DNA from 3 places in the Dactylosporangium darangshiense genome. Region 3 is predicted to be linked to each of the others. Evidence: riboswitches for the same ligand, from Rfam matches in the RefSeq annotation. Region 3 holds a riboswitch; each other region holds the start of a gene.
What was found. A riboswitch is a leader RNA that binds a small molecule or an ion and turns the genes downstream of it on or off. The one in region 3 is predicted to bind cobalamin.
Positions count from the first base shown of each region.

Region 1 (4,302 bases), on a different contig from region 3:
TGACCCGGGCCGGGTCACCCTCGGGTGGTGTGGGAGGCCCTACCGCGCCCGGACCACGATGGGAGGCTGACGGGCGGCGGAAGGGGTGTCGCCGAATGACGGTCCGCCGACTTGCGGGTGTCCTCGACGTGTCACACCTCGACCTGCCGCTGGATCCGGCGGCGACGGCCGTCGGCGTCGGGCTCGGCCTGCTCGCGGCCGCCGTCGCGGTCGCCTTGGTGGCCAGCTATCTCGTCCGCGTCGTCATCCAGCCGATGCGGCGCACCGCACTGATCGCCGACCAGCTGGCCGGCGGCAAGCTCGACCCGCGGCTGGTGCACACCGGCCTCGGCGAGATCAGCCGACTGGGCCGGTCGGTGAACATCCTCGGCACGTCGCTCGGGCGCAGCCTCGGCGGCCTTGCGCAGCTCGTCGAGGCGCAGACCGCCCTGCGGCGGGTGGCCATGCTCGTCGCCCGCGGCGCGGCGCCGAACGACGTGTTCGACGCGGTCACCGCCGAGCTCGGCCGGCTGGTGGCCGCCGACGGGGCGAACATCGTGCGGTACGAGGCGGACGGCTCCGGCATCATCGTCGCCATGTGGGGCTGGCCGGGCGAGCTGCTGCCGGTCGGCACGCGCCTGTCGCTGCAGGGCCCGAGCGTGTCGGCGTCGGTACGCCGGACGGGCCGGGCGGCGCGGATGGACAGCTACGACCACCACGTGGACCCGAGCCCCCTGGCGACGTTCCTGCGCGAGCACGGCATCCGCAGTGCGGTCGGCGCGCCGATCTACGTCGACGGGCGGCTGTGGGGCGTCGTCACCGCCTCGATGGTCCGCGACGAGCCGCTGCCGCCGGACGCCGAGGCGCGCCTGGCCGACTGCACCGACCTCGTCGCGATCGCGATCGCCAACGCGCAGGCCCGCACCGAGCTCGTCGCCTCCCGGGCCCGGGTGGTGCTCGCCACCGACCAGGTCCGCCGCCGCATCGAGCGCGACCTGCATGACGGCGTCCAGCAGCGGCTGCTGTCGCTGGGCCTGCAGCTGCGCGCGGCGCGGGACAGCGTCCCGGACGGTGCCGCCGGTCTGAGCGACCGGCTCACCACCGTCGCGGCGGGCCTGGCCGGCAGCATCGAGGACCTCCGCGAGATCTGCCGCGGCATCCACCCGACGATCCTCACCGACCGGGGCCTGGCCTCGGCCATCAAGGCGCTGGCCCGCCGGTCCGGCGTGCCCGTCGAGGTCGACGTCCGCCTGGACGAGCGCCTGCCGGAGCCCGTGGAGGCGGCCGCGTACTACGTGGTCGCCGAGACCCTGGCCAACGCCGTCAAGCACGCCCACGCCACGGTGGTGCACGTGTCCGTCGCCCGCGAAGGCGACCGCCTGCACCTGTCCCTGCGCGACGACGGAGTCGGCGGCGCGGACCCGGGCCGCGGCTCGGGCCTGGCCGGCATCCGCGACCGCGTCGAGGCACACGGCGGCCACCTCACCCTGACCAGCCCCGCGGGCGCCGGCACCAACGTGGACGTCGTGCTGCCGGTCTGGCGTTGACCCCGGTGGCGGCGACCGCGACACGCCGACACACGATCTGGTGTTTCGCTTTCTCGATGTCTCCCATATATGGTGTTGCCCGCAGCTGGTTCGCTCGTCCCGCCAGGACGGGCGTCGCAAGAGGGAACCCGGTGGAAGTCCGGGACTGCCCCGCAGCGGTGAGTGGGAACGAACGCCGTCAACGAAGCACTGGACCATCCGGTCTGGGAAGCGACGGCCGGTAGGCGACCTCGGTCACGCCCACGAGTCCGAAGACCTGCCAGCGCGCCGCACGCCCGTCCGGGTGCGCGGCGGTCGGAGGCCGCGCGGGACGGCCGACGCCACAGCCAGGTGCCGGCCCGACGCCGTGCCGCCCGGCGGCGTCCCCCTGCGCGCTCCTTCCGGCCTTCGTGAACGGTGCCGAGGGGGAACACACGATGCAGGTGCGCAAGCGCAACGGCGACCTGGAGCCGGTCGACGCCGAGCTCATCGTCAGGGCGGTCGAGCGGTGGGCCGGCGACCTCGACGAGGTCGACCCGCTGCGGGTGGCCACCAGGACGATCAGCGGCCTCTACGACGGGGCCACGACCGCCGAGCTGGACAAGCTGTCGATCCAGACGGCGGCGGAGCTCATCGGCGAGGAGCCGCAGTATTCCCGCCTCGCCGCCCGGCTGCTCGCCGCGTTCGTCGACGAGGAGGTTCGCGGGCAGGAGGTCGCCGGCTTCAGCCAGGCCATCCGCTACGGCCACCAGCTCGGCCTGATCGGCGACGAGACGGCCGCGTTCGTGGCCGCCAACGCGCGCGAGCTCGACGACGCCGTCGACACGGACGGGGACCTGCGCTTCGAGTACTTCGGGCTGCGCACCGTCGCCGACCGGTACCTGCTGCGCCACCCCGAGACCCGCCTCGTCGTCGAGACGCCGCAGTACTGGCTGCTGCGGGTGGCCTGCGGGCTGTCGCAGACGCCGGCCGAGGCGATCGGCTTCTACCGGCTCATGTCGTCGCTGGCGTACCTGCCGAGCTCGCCGACGCTGTTCAACTCCGGCACCCGGCACACCCAGATGTCCTCCTGCTTCCTCGTCGACTCCCCCACGGACGAGCTCGACTCCATCTACGAGCGCTACCACCAGGTGGCGAAGCTGTCGAAGTTCTCCGGCGGCATCGGCATCTCCTGGTCGCGCGTGCGGGGGCGGGGCGCGCTGATCCGCGGTACCAACGGGAAGTCGAACGGCATCGTGCCCTTCCTCAAGACCCTGGACGCCGGCGTCGCCGCGGTGAACCAGGGCGGGCGGCGCAAGGGCGCGGCGTGCGTGTACCTCGAGCCGTGGCACCCCGACGTCGAGGAGTTCCTCGAGCTGCGCGACAACACCGGCGAGGACGCCCGGCGCACCCACAACCTCAACCTGGCCAACTGGGTCCCGGACGAGTTCATGCGCCGCGTCGAGGCCGACGCCGACTGGTCGCTCATCGACCCCTCCGACGCCCCGGAGCTGCCCGACCTGCACGGCGCCGCCTTCGACGAGGCATACCGGGCCGCCGAGAAGCGGGCGGTGCGGACCGTCAGGGCCCGCGACCTGTACGGCCGGATGATGCGCACGCTGGCGCAGACCGGCAATGGCTGGATGACGTTCAAGGACCGGGCCAACGCGCTGTCCAACCAGACCGGCGCGCCCGGCAACGTCATCCACCTGTCCAACCTGTGCACCGAGATCCTCGAGGTCAACAGCGACGACGAGACCGCCGTGTGCAACCTCGGCTCGATCAACCTCGGCGCGCACGTCACCGCCGGCGGCGTCGACTGGGAGCGGCTGCGCGAAACGGTGCGCACCGCCGTCGTCTTCCTCGACCGGGTCATCGACATCAACTACTACCCGTCGGCGCAGGCGGCGGCGTCCAACCCGCGGTGGCGGCCGGTCGGGCTGGGCCTCATGGGGCTGCAGGACGCGTTCTTCACGCTGCGGCTGCCGTTCGACTCGCCCGAGGCGCGGGAGCTGTCGACTCGGGTGCAGGAGGAGATCCTGCTGACCGCGCTGGAGACCTCGGCCGGGCTCGCCGAGCGGTTCGGGCCGCATCCGGCGTTCGCCGAGACCCGCGCGGCCGCCGGCGCACTGCACCCCGACCTGTGGGGCGCCCCGGCCGGCGGCGAGCGCTGGGCCGCGCTGCGGGCCAGGATCGCCGCCACCGGCCTGCGCAACTCGCTGCTCGTCGCGATCGCCCCGACGGCGACGATCGCCTCGATCGCCGGCTGCTACGAGTGCATCGAGCCGCAGGTGTCCAACCTGTTCAAGCGCGAGACGATGTCCGGGGAGTTCCTGCAGGTCAACACCCACCTGGTCGGTGAGCTCAAGGCGCGCGGGCTGTGGACGGCGGCGATCCGGGACCGGATCAAGCGCGCGGAAGGCTCCGTGCAGGGCATCGCCGAACTGCCGGCGGAGATCCGGATGTTGTACCGCACCGCCTGGGAGCTGCCGCAACGCGCGCTCATCGACCTCGCCGCCGCGCGGGCGCCGTGGGTCGACCAGTCGCAGTCGCTGAACCTGTTCCTGAGCGCGCCGACGATCGGGAAGCTGTCCTCGATGTACCTGCACGCGTGGAAGGCCGGCCTGATGACCACCTACTACCTGCGCTCCCGCCCGGCCACCCGCATCCAGCAGGCCACGGTCGCGCTCGTGCAGCCGGCCGAGGCCGTCGCGTGCTCGCTGGAGAACCCCGAGTCGTGCGAGGCGTGCCAGTGAGCCTCCTCGACCCCGGACTCGACCTGACGCTGCGCCCCATGCGATACCCGCGGTTCTTCGAC
Region 1 is NZ_BAABAT010000002.1:466,383-470,684, reverse strand. Features, by position in the region: gene ABD901_RS05745 (LysR substrate-binding domain-containing protein) at 1-3, shown strand, start outside; gene ABD901_RS05740 (histidine kinase) at 96-1,526, shown strand; cobalamin riboswitch at 1,596-1,804, shown strand; gene ABD901_RS05735 (ribonucleoside-diphosphate reductase subunit alpha) at 1,916-4,240, shown strand; gene ABD901_RS05730 (ribonucleotide-diphosphate reductase subunit beta) at 4,231-4,302, shown strand, end outside.
Region 1: linked by a shared signal. The riboswitch ahead of ABD901_RS05735 (ribonucleoside-diphosphate reductase subunit alpha) and the one ahead of ABD901_RS22730 (VWA domain-containing protein) in region 3 are both predicted to bind cobalamin.

Region 2 (4,302 bases), on a different contig from region 3:
CAGCCGTACCGTCCCGAGTTCCTGGCCGGCCACGAGACGCTGCGCTACGACGTCGAGCCGGAGTCGGGCCTGGAGAACGCGAAGCAGAAAATGGTCCCGGTGATCGAGCGCGACTGCCGCGACGACATCGGCGGCGACGAGCAGCGCGTCGACCGCATGCACACCCAGTACAACGACGTCACGTTCAAGCTCATGCTGCTGCCGGTGTGGATCGCGTGCTACCTCTACGCCGGCAAGACGTACAACATCCAGGTCAACGGCATCACCGGCGAGGTCGCGGGCGAGCGCCCGTACAGCGCCCTGAAGATCGCCATGGCCATCCTCGCCGCACTGGCGGTCATCGCCGTGATCATCGGCGTGTACGCCTTGAGCAAGCACTGAGCTAGTCACCGCTGCGACCGCGGTCCGGCCTGTTCCGGACCGCGGTCATCGTTTCGGGCCGCGCACCTTGAGACGGACTCCAACCCGGCCGCTGACGCCCTGGACCACCGACTGATGACCCGCGTGGACCCAGCGGCGGCAGACGGCCTGAACCCGCGCTCGTGCCACGACGACCCTACAGCGGGCATTCCCGCGGCCGGAGGGTCCGCGCGGCGCCGCGCGGGCGGGTCGATCGGAGCCCTGCGCCCGCTGTGGCTCGACATCGCCCTCGTCCGGACCGGACTCGCCCGGGCTGGCGTCGGTCGCGAGCGGCTCGGCCTGCTCAGCAGCGATGGCCGGCGGCGGGGATGGCACCGGTTCGGGCGCTGAGCCTGCCGGGCGATCGTCGGCGGGGCCGGCCGCCGGGGCCGCGGCGTGCAGGCGGCGCAGCTTCTCGGCGTGCCGTCTGGCCAGCCCCCAAGCGCGCTGCCGCGCATGCTCCCGCCGGAAATCCTCTCCCGCCGGAGAATGAGGCATTCCCGTTAACGGGTGGGTTTGCGCTTTGTGATCCCGGTTTCGACGCAGGATGTGCTGGTAGTGCAGCGATTGCAGGCTCGCGACGTGCTGACCTGGATGCTGCACGGCACCTTGGTGCAGCGCGGTAAGGATCTGCCGGTCACACGTTGCACAGTGAGTGGATCATGGCTGTGGATATGGCTGAGTTGCTGGCCGGTCACCGGCCCTGACGCGGTCGCACCGCCGCCGCTACGGGGAGGATGCGGGCGGTGACCGATGCCTGATACGGCGGTGGGGTCGGCGACCCGGTAGGGTGCGTCGTGGCACGAACTGTTGCGAGGTGCCCCGCTCCGGCGGGGAGAATCGGGAAGCCGGTGTGAGTCCGGCACGGGCCCGCCGCGGTGACCAGGGAGCTGCCGCCCATGCGCGTCATGCGCAGCCACTGGCCATCAGGCTGGGAAGGCGGGTGGTGAGGCGTCGATCTGGAAGTCCGAAGACCGGCCTCGCGTCCCCAGCCCTGGCCTGCCGGGGCGTGAGCGCAGCGGGAGCCTGCCCATGATCAGCGAGCTTTACGACGTTATCCACCGGCGCCGCGATGTACGCGGCCAATTCACCGGCGCCCCGATCACGGCCGAGGTCCTCGACCGTGTACTCGCCGCAGCCCACGCCGCGCCAAGCGTGGGGATGTCCCAGCCGTGGGACTTCATTGTGGTGCGCGACTGGGCGGTCCGGGAGGCGTTCCACCGTCATGTCCGTCACGAGCGGGAAGTATTTGCCGCCACGCTCGATACTGAAGCCGCTGAACGGTTCGCCAACATCAAGATTGACGGTGTGCTGGAGTCCACGTTGTCGATCGTGGTGACCTATGACGCCGATCGCGGCGCTCCCGCCGTGTTGGGCCGGCACGCCATCGCTGAGACTGGTCTGTACTCGGTGTGCCTGGCCATCCAGAACCTGTGGTTGGCGGCCACCGCCGAACAGCTCGGCGTCGGCTGGGTGTCGTTCTACCGTGAGGCGTTCCTGCGACAGCTGCTGGACATTCCGGACGGTATCCGCCCGGTCGCCTGGCTCTGCGTTGGGCCGGTCACCCACCTGGAAGCCGTACCGGACCTCGAACAGCACGGCTGGCGTCGACGCCGACCCCTGCACGCCGCTGTGCACACCGATCGTTGGGGTTCAGCCCAGGGTTGACGACCCCACGCCGACCCAGGAATCCCCGGGTGCTGGCGCAGGCGGTGCTCCGCCGACCCCAGCGAGTTCGGACACGTAGGTCCAGCGCTTCTCTGTCGTGCGAATCGGGGCCCGTGGGCGAGGACCGAAGGATGTTCGCAGGTGGGCACCCGGCAGCGGCCCCGAACAGCTATGGATCATTTCAAATGGCGCATCCAGCGTGGGGAGCCGGAGAAGGTGGAGCCGGCGCGGCCCGCCGGCGGGTGACGGCTACTCGGCGAGCAGTTCGCGCAGGCGGGCCGCGAACGCCTTCGGGCGGAACACGTGCGCCGAGTGCCCGCCCTCGAACTCGGCGGCCTCGCGGCCCAGCAGGCGCGCCAGCGCGAGGGCCGGCGCGGCGTGCGGGCTGTCGCGGGTGCTCGCGCCGACCGCGGGGATGACCGTCGGCGGGGCGCCGGCGAGCAGCGGCTCCAGGTACAGGCGGAAGCGGCGCGCGGCGGGGGCGTCGTGGGTCAGGAAGAACGTCAGGTTCGCTTCCCGGGCCGGGGCCGGGGTGGGGCGCGGCAGCTCCGCGTCGGGCTCGCGGTCGTTCGGGTCCAGCGCGGTCAGGGCCAGGAACTGGCGCATCGCGGCCTGGATGCCCTCGGCCCGGAACGCGTCCTCGACCGCCCGTTGCCGGGCCACGAACGGCGCCGGGTCGTCGAGGACCTGGGTCAGCGGCGGCTCGTGTGCGACCAGGGTGTGCACCAGGCCCGGGTACCGCGCCGCCAGGTCCAGGCCGATGAGGGCGCCGATGCTCAGCCCGACCACGTCGACGGGCGCCTTGGCGTGCGTGGCCAGCATCAGCGCCAGGTCGTCGGTGTGCGACTCGATGGTGACAGCCTCGTCGTCCTCGCCGGCCGGGCTGCGCGACAGCCCGCGCCGGTCGTAGGTGAGCACGGTGTAGCCGCCGCCGGCCACGAGCTCGCGGACCAGGGCGGCGCTGCCGTCCGCGTCGCCGTCGCCGGGCTGGATGATCACGAGCGTGCGCTCGCCGTCGCCTTGCTTCGAAACGTACATGCGGCGAGCGTAAACCATCATTTCTGATGCATCAAGTCTGCTGTATTGTGGGCGGCGTGAACGGCCTCGAACTGCTCGTCCTCGGGCGCACCCTCGTGCGCCTCGCCGGCGTGGCGATGCCGGCGCTCGGGTCCGAAGAGCTGCCGGCCAGCGTCCGCTCGGTGCTCATCGACGTGTCGGCGCACCCGGGCAGCTCCGTCGGCGAGATCGCCGCCCGGACCGGCTTCCCGCAGAGCCACGTCTCGGCGTCGGTCGCCCGCCTGCAGGAGCGCGGCGCCGTCGTCACCGGGCCCGACCCGCGCGACCGGCGGCGCACCCTCGTGCGGCCCGCGCCGGACGCCCGCGGCGGGTTCCTGGTCATCGGCGCCGAGCCCGCCGACGAGGCGCTGCTGGGCGCCATCGACGACCCGCGGGCGCTGCCCGAGGTCCGCGCGGCCCTGCGTACCCTCTACCGGCACCTGGTGCCCGCCGCACACGAGGCACGGCCGTAGTGCTCAGACGTCGTCGTCGATGAGGCCGTAGGGCGGCTGGTCGGCGCGGCGCGAGTAGCGCACGATCACATCGTCGGCGGCGGTCGGGGGAGGGGCGTTGTCGGCGACGACGACCTGCGCGCCGACGCCGCGGCCGGCCAGCCAGTCCTCGATGTGGCGGTAGATGCGCTCGATCGTCTGGCCGTCCTCGAGGTCGCCGAGCGCGCCGAGGTTCTTCTGCGGGCTGTCCAGCAGCAGGAACCCCGGGTGGGAGGAGCGGGACTCCCACGCGGTCTCGAACATCGCCAGCTGCCAGGCCAGGGCGATGAGGGTGCGCCCGCCCGAGGACGCCGTGGTGTAGGGCTCCCCCCGCACGTACGGCGTGAGGTCCTCCGCGAGGTAGGCGTCGGCGAGCTTCGGATACCGGAACTCGGCAAGGATGGCACGGTAGCGCTCCGCGACGCGGCGCACGACGGCCGAACGGTCGGCGCGGCGGGCCTGGGCGCCGGCCGCGGCCAGCTCCTCCCGGTCGGCGGCGGCCTGGTCCATCATCTGCAGGATGCCGGCGGCGCGCCGCTCCAGGCTCTGGACGAGCCGGAGGCCGCCGACGGCCCGCTGGAGGGTGGCGGCGGCCTCCTCGCGGCGCCGGGCGATGGCGTCGCGCTCGGCCAGTAACGGCGTGACGGCGTGCGCGGTGGCGGCGTCGACGTCGGCGGCGGCCCGGGAC
Region 2 is NZ_BAABAT010000028.1:137,967-142,268, reverse strand. Features, by position in the region: gene ABD901_RS37955 (TFIIB-type zinc ribbon-containing protein) at 1-381, shown strand, start outside; cobalamin riboswitch at 1,198-1,396, shown strand; gene bluB (5,6-dimethylbenzimidazole synthase) at 1,432-2,067, shown strand; gene ABD901_RS37945 (alpha/beta fold hydrolase) at 2,317-3,105, opposite strand; gene ABD901_RS37940 (MarR family transcriptional regulator) at 3,162-3,596, shown strand; gene ABD901_RS37935 (DNA recombination protein RecN) at 3,600-4,302, opposite strand, start outside.
Region 2: linked by a shared signal. The riboswitch ahead of bluB (5,6-dimethylbenzimidazole synthase) and the one ahead of ABD901_RS22730 (VWA domain-containing protein) in region 3 are both predicted to bind cobalamin.

Region 3 (4,302 bases):
TGGCCTTTTCGCCCGGCGTCCATCGGGTGCTTGATCTTCGTCATGTCGGTGACGAGGTCGGCGATGTCGACCAGGTCGGGGTGCGCGTCGCGGCCGGTGACGACGACGTGCTGGTTGCCGGGGCGCTCGCGCAGCGTCTCGACGACGTCGGCGATGTCGACCCAGCCCCACTTGATCGGGTACGTGAACTCGTCGAGCACGTAGAACCGGTACGCCTCGGCGGCCAGGTCACGCTTGATCTGCGCCCAGCCCTCGGCGGCCTCCGCGGCGTGGTCGCGCTCGGTGCCGGGGCGCTGGATCCACGACCAGCCCTCGCCCATCTTGTGCCACACGACCGAGCCGCCCTGGCCGGTCTCGCCGAGGGCGCGCAGGGCCGTCTCCTCGCCGACCTTCCACTTCGGGCTCTTCACGAACTGGAACACCGCGATGGGCCAGCCGGCGCTCCACGCGCGCAGGGCCATGCCGAACGCGGCGGTGGACTTGCCCTTGCCCTGTCCGGTGTGGACCGCGAGCACGTGCTGGCGGCGGCGCTGGCGGGTGGTGAGCCCGTCGTCGGGCACGTTCTCGACTTTTCCCTGCGGCAACTCAGGCTCCCAGGCTCGTCAGCGGTATGCAGGACGCCTCGAGCGCTGCGGCGAGGCGGCGCGCGAGGCCGAGGCGGATCGGGCCGGACTCGCAGTCGACGACGACGGCGGGCACCCCGGCCAGCAGCGGCACGACGCTCAGCGGGTCGGGCCCGCTGGTCGAGCGGCCGTCGGTGACGACGACGAGCAGCGGCCGGCGGCGGGCGTCGCGCCGGCGCTCGCCGTGCAGCGTGCGCGCGGCCTGGCGCAGCCCGGCGGCCAGCGGCGTGCGGCCCCCGGTGCGCAGCTCCGCGAGGCGCAGCACGCCGACCTCGTGGCTCGCGGTCGGCTCGAGGACGAGCGCGGCGTCGTGCCCCCGGAAGGAGATCATGCCGACCTTGTCCCGCCGCTGGTACGCATCCCGCAGCAGCGACAGGATCGCCGTCTTCACCACGTTCATCCGCTGTCGCGCGGCCATCGAGCCGGAGGCGTCCACGACGAAGAGGACCAGGTTGGCCTCGCGGCCGACCTTGACCGCCTCGCGCACGTCGCGGGCCTCGGCGCGGCTGGATCCGCGCAGCGCCGCGGCCCGCACCGTGTCCGGGACGTGGAGGCTGGTGAGCTTGCCGCCGAGCGGCGCGCGGGAGCGCACGATCCGCCCGTGCCGCGAGACGGCGGGCGAGCGCCGCCCGGCGTGCGCGCCCGCCTGCCGGTTGGCGCGCCCGGCGATGGTGAGCAGTCTCGGCTTGTACGGCAGCCCGGCGAACGCCAGCTCCTGGGTCGCGCCCGACAGGCCGCTGTTGAGGCTCTCATCGCCGGATAAATCCGATTCGCTGCCCGAATCGGACTTATCATTTCTTGGAGGACTCTGGTCTGATTTGTCCCGACTCGGGCCGCGGGAGGCATCGCCGCCGCCGTCCGACCCGGCGGGGTCGGGGCCGCCGTCGGGGCCGGCGGAGTCGGGGCCGCCGTCGGGGCCGTCGGCAGGAGCGTCGGACCCGCCGTCGGGGGCGGTGTCCGGGGGCGGCGAGGAGTCGTCGGGGCCCGGCGGGTCGTCGTCGGAGTCGGGGCCGGCCTCCTGCTCGAGCACCTCCTCCAGGCGGTCGCGGTCCGCGCCCGGCGGGTCGAGCGGGTCGCGGCGCCGGCGGTGCGGCAGCGCGAGCCGCGCCGCGTCCCGCACGTCGTCCTTCGTCACCACGGTCCGGCCGTGCCACGCCGCCAGCGCGACCGCCGTGCGGGCCACGACGATGTCGGCGCGGAGGCCGTCCACGCGGTACGCCAGGCAGATCCGCGCGATCCGGTCCAGCTCACGGTCCGGCAGCGCGACCCCGCCGAGGCGTGACCGGGCGCCCGCGATGCGCGCAGCCAGCCCCGCATCGGCCTCGACGTAGCGCGCGGCGAACGCCACCGGGTCGGCCTCGTAGGCCAGGCGGCGGCGCACGACCTCGGCCCGCGGCGGGGCCTCCCGCGGCGCGGTGACGCCGACGACGAGGCCGAAGCGGTCGACGAGCTGCGGGCGGGGCTCGCCCTCCTCCGGGTTCATCGTGCCGACGAGCAGGAACCGGGCGGCGTGCTTGACCGACACGCCGTCGCGCTCCACGTGCGCGCGGCCCATGGCGGCGGCGTCGAGCAGCAGGTCGACGAGGTGGTCGGGCAGCAGGTTGACCTCGTCGACGTAGAGCACGCCCCGGTGCGCCGCGGCCAGCAGGCCCGGCTCGTAGGCCTTCACCCCGTCGCCGAGTGCGCGCTGCAGGTCCAGGGTCCCGACGACCCGGTCCTCGGTGGCGCCGACGGGCAGCTCGACGAGGGCGGAGCGGCGCCGGTCGACGCCGGCCCCGGGCGTGTGCGGCCCGTCGGGGCACTCGGCGTCGGGCGCAGCCGGGTCGCAGGCGAAGCGGCAGCCGGAGACGACGTCGACCTCGGGCAGCAGCGCGGCAAGCGCCCGCACGACGGTGGACTTGGCGGTGCCCTTCTCGCCGCGCACGAGCACGCCGCCGATAGCGGGCGACACGGCCGTGAGCAGCAGGGCCAGGCGCAGGTCGGGCAGGCCGACGACGGCCGAGAACGGATACGGCGGCGTCACGCGTACACATCCCTTCGGCGGGTCCGCGCCCGCGAGGTGGCTGGAGCATGGGCGGCCGGAGTCTCCTGACTCCCGGATCGCCGCCGCCCTCGACCTTCCGGCCGGGAGCCCGGCCGTGGTCGTGCGTTGAGGGACGACTCCCCGGTCACAGTGGCGGGACCGTCCCGGATTCGCACCGGGTTCCTCCGCATACCGCTTCCGGCCATCGTGTCCCACCGGCACCAGGGCCGTCAACGTGACGCGGTGTGACCCACACGATCGTCCTCCCCGTGCCAATGGGCCGGGGCATGCGGCGCCGGTTGGACGCGGCGCCGCCGGCCGCGCTCTGCGCGCCACTCGCGGCCGTCGCCCTCGTCGCCGCCACGCCCCCGCGGCCCCTCGCGCTTCAGACGGCGGTGGCCCCGACGAGCCGCGGTATTATGTCTCCACGATCACGCGAAAAGCGGCCGGACAAATGGGACATCGCCATGATCGTGGAGACAAAACGCCGGTCGACCTCGACGTGCTCGTGCCACACCGGGCCGCCGCATTTACACCGTCTGGCGGCGCGCACGCCGCCGCGCAGACGCGCGCATGCGGGCGGCCGGAGGTGACGGTTCGCCGGATTTATCTCCTGCCGGGGTATAAATCCGACAAGTCGTGGCGCGGAGCGCCCGACTTGTCGCGATCGCAACGAGGCTGAGCGGTCAGCGGTCTGCGTCCGGATCGTCGAGGCCGGCCATCGCCAGCAGGTCGCCGCGGTGCAGCTCCAAGGCGTCGGCGACCTCCTCCACCAGGATCCGGTGCGGGGTCCAGCGGCCGGCGCGCAGGCCGTTGATCGTCGCCGCCGCCCGCGCCGTCCGGCGCGCCATGTCCTGCACCGTGAGCCCCCGCCGGGCCATCAGCCGGGCGAGCACGGCCCCGAACGGATGCGGCTCCGGCTCGCTCGCCGGCGCCACCGCCGGCTCGAGCACCACGTCGCCGACCTTCGCCGAGAATCGCAGGAGCCGGTCGCCCTCGAATCGAATGCGCGCCGAGAGCCCCAGCTCGGACCCGTTCGGGCCGGACACGGTCCCCGGCACCGACACCTCGGTCGAGGCCGACTCGTGCCGCGACTCGTCGGCGGCGATCTCGTGCGGATGGGCCGGCCCGGCCCGCACGACCCGCCAGGCCGGGTTCCACCACGGCAGCGCGCGCAGTTGCTCGTCGATGAAGTCGCGCAGCAGCGTCAGGTCGAACGACTTCGGCGCCGGCGGCCGGCCGACCAGCCGTGGCCAGTGGGTCAGCGTCGACAGCAGCTGCGGGCTCAGCGTGCGTCCGGCCGTCTCCATCGACGCAGCGTAGCCGCGTCAGGCGCGGCGGCGCTTGCGTGCCGGGACCGCCGGTGAGCGGCGGGCCGCGGCGAGCACCATGGCGCCGACCGCCACCACGATCAGGGCCGGGATCAGCCAGTCGGTCAGCACGAACGGGGTCGACGGGGCGGGCGGCTGCGCCTGCTGCGGCGCGGGGGCGTTGCCGACGTCGGAGAACAGGCCGGGGGCCGCCGAAGCCGTCGGGGTGGCGCCGTGGCCGGCGAGGGCCTGCGTGAGGGCGTCCGAAGGACCGGCGGTCGGGGGCGTCCAGCCGGCCGGCGCCGGGGTGGCCGGGCCCGAGTACGTGAACTTCAGCGTGCCCTTG
Region 3 is NZ_BAABAT010000012.1:8,234-12,535, reverse strand. Features, by position in the region: gene cobO (cob(I)yrinic acid a,c-diamide adenosyltransferase) at 1-584, opposite strand, end outside; gene ABD901_RS22730 (VWA domain-containing protein) at 586-2,646, opposite strand; cobalamin riboswitch at 2,706-2,831, opposite strand; gene ABD901_RS22725 (helix-turn-helix domain-containing protein) at 3,333-3,956, opposite strand; gene ABD901_RS22720 (copper resistance CopC family protein) at 3,975-4,302, opposite strand, start outside.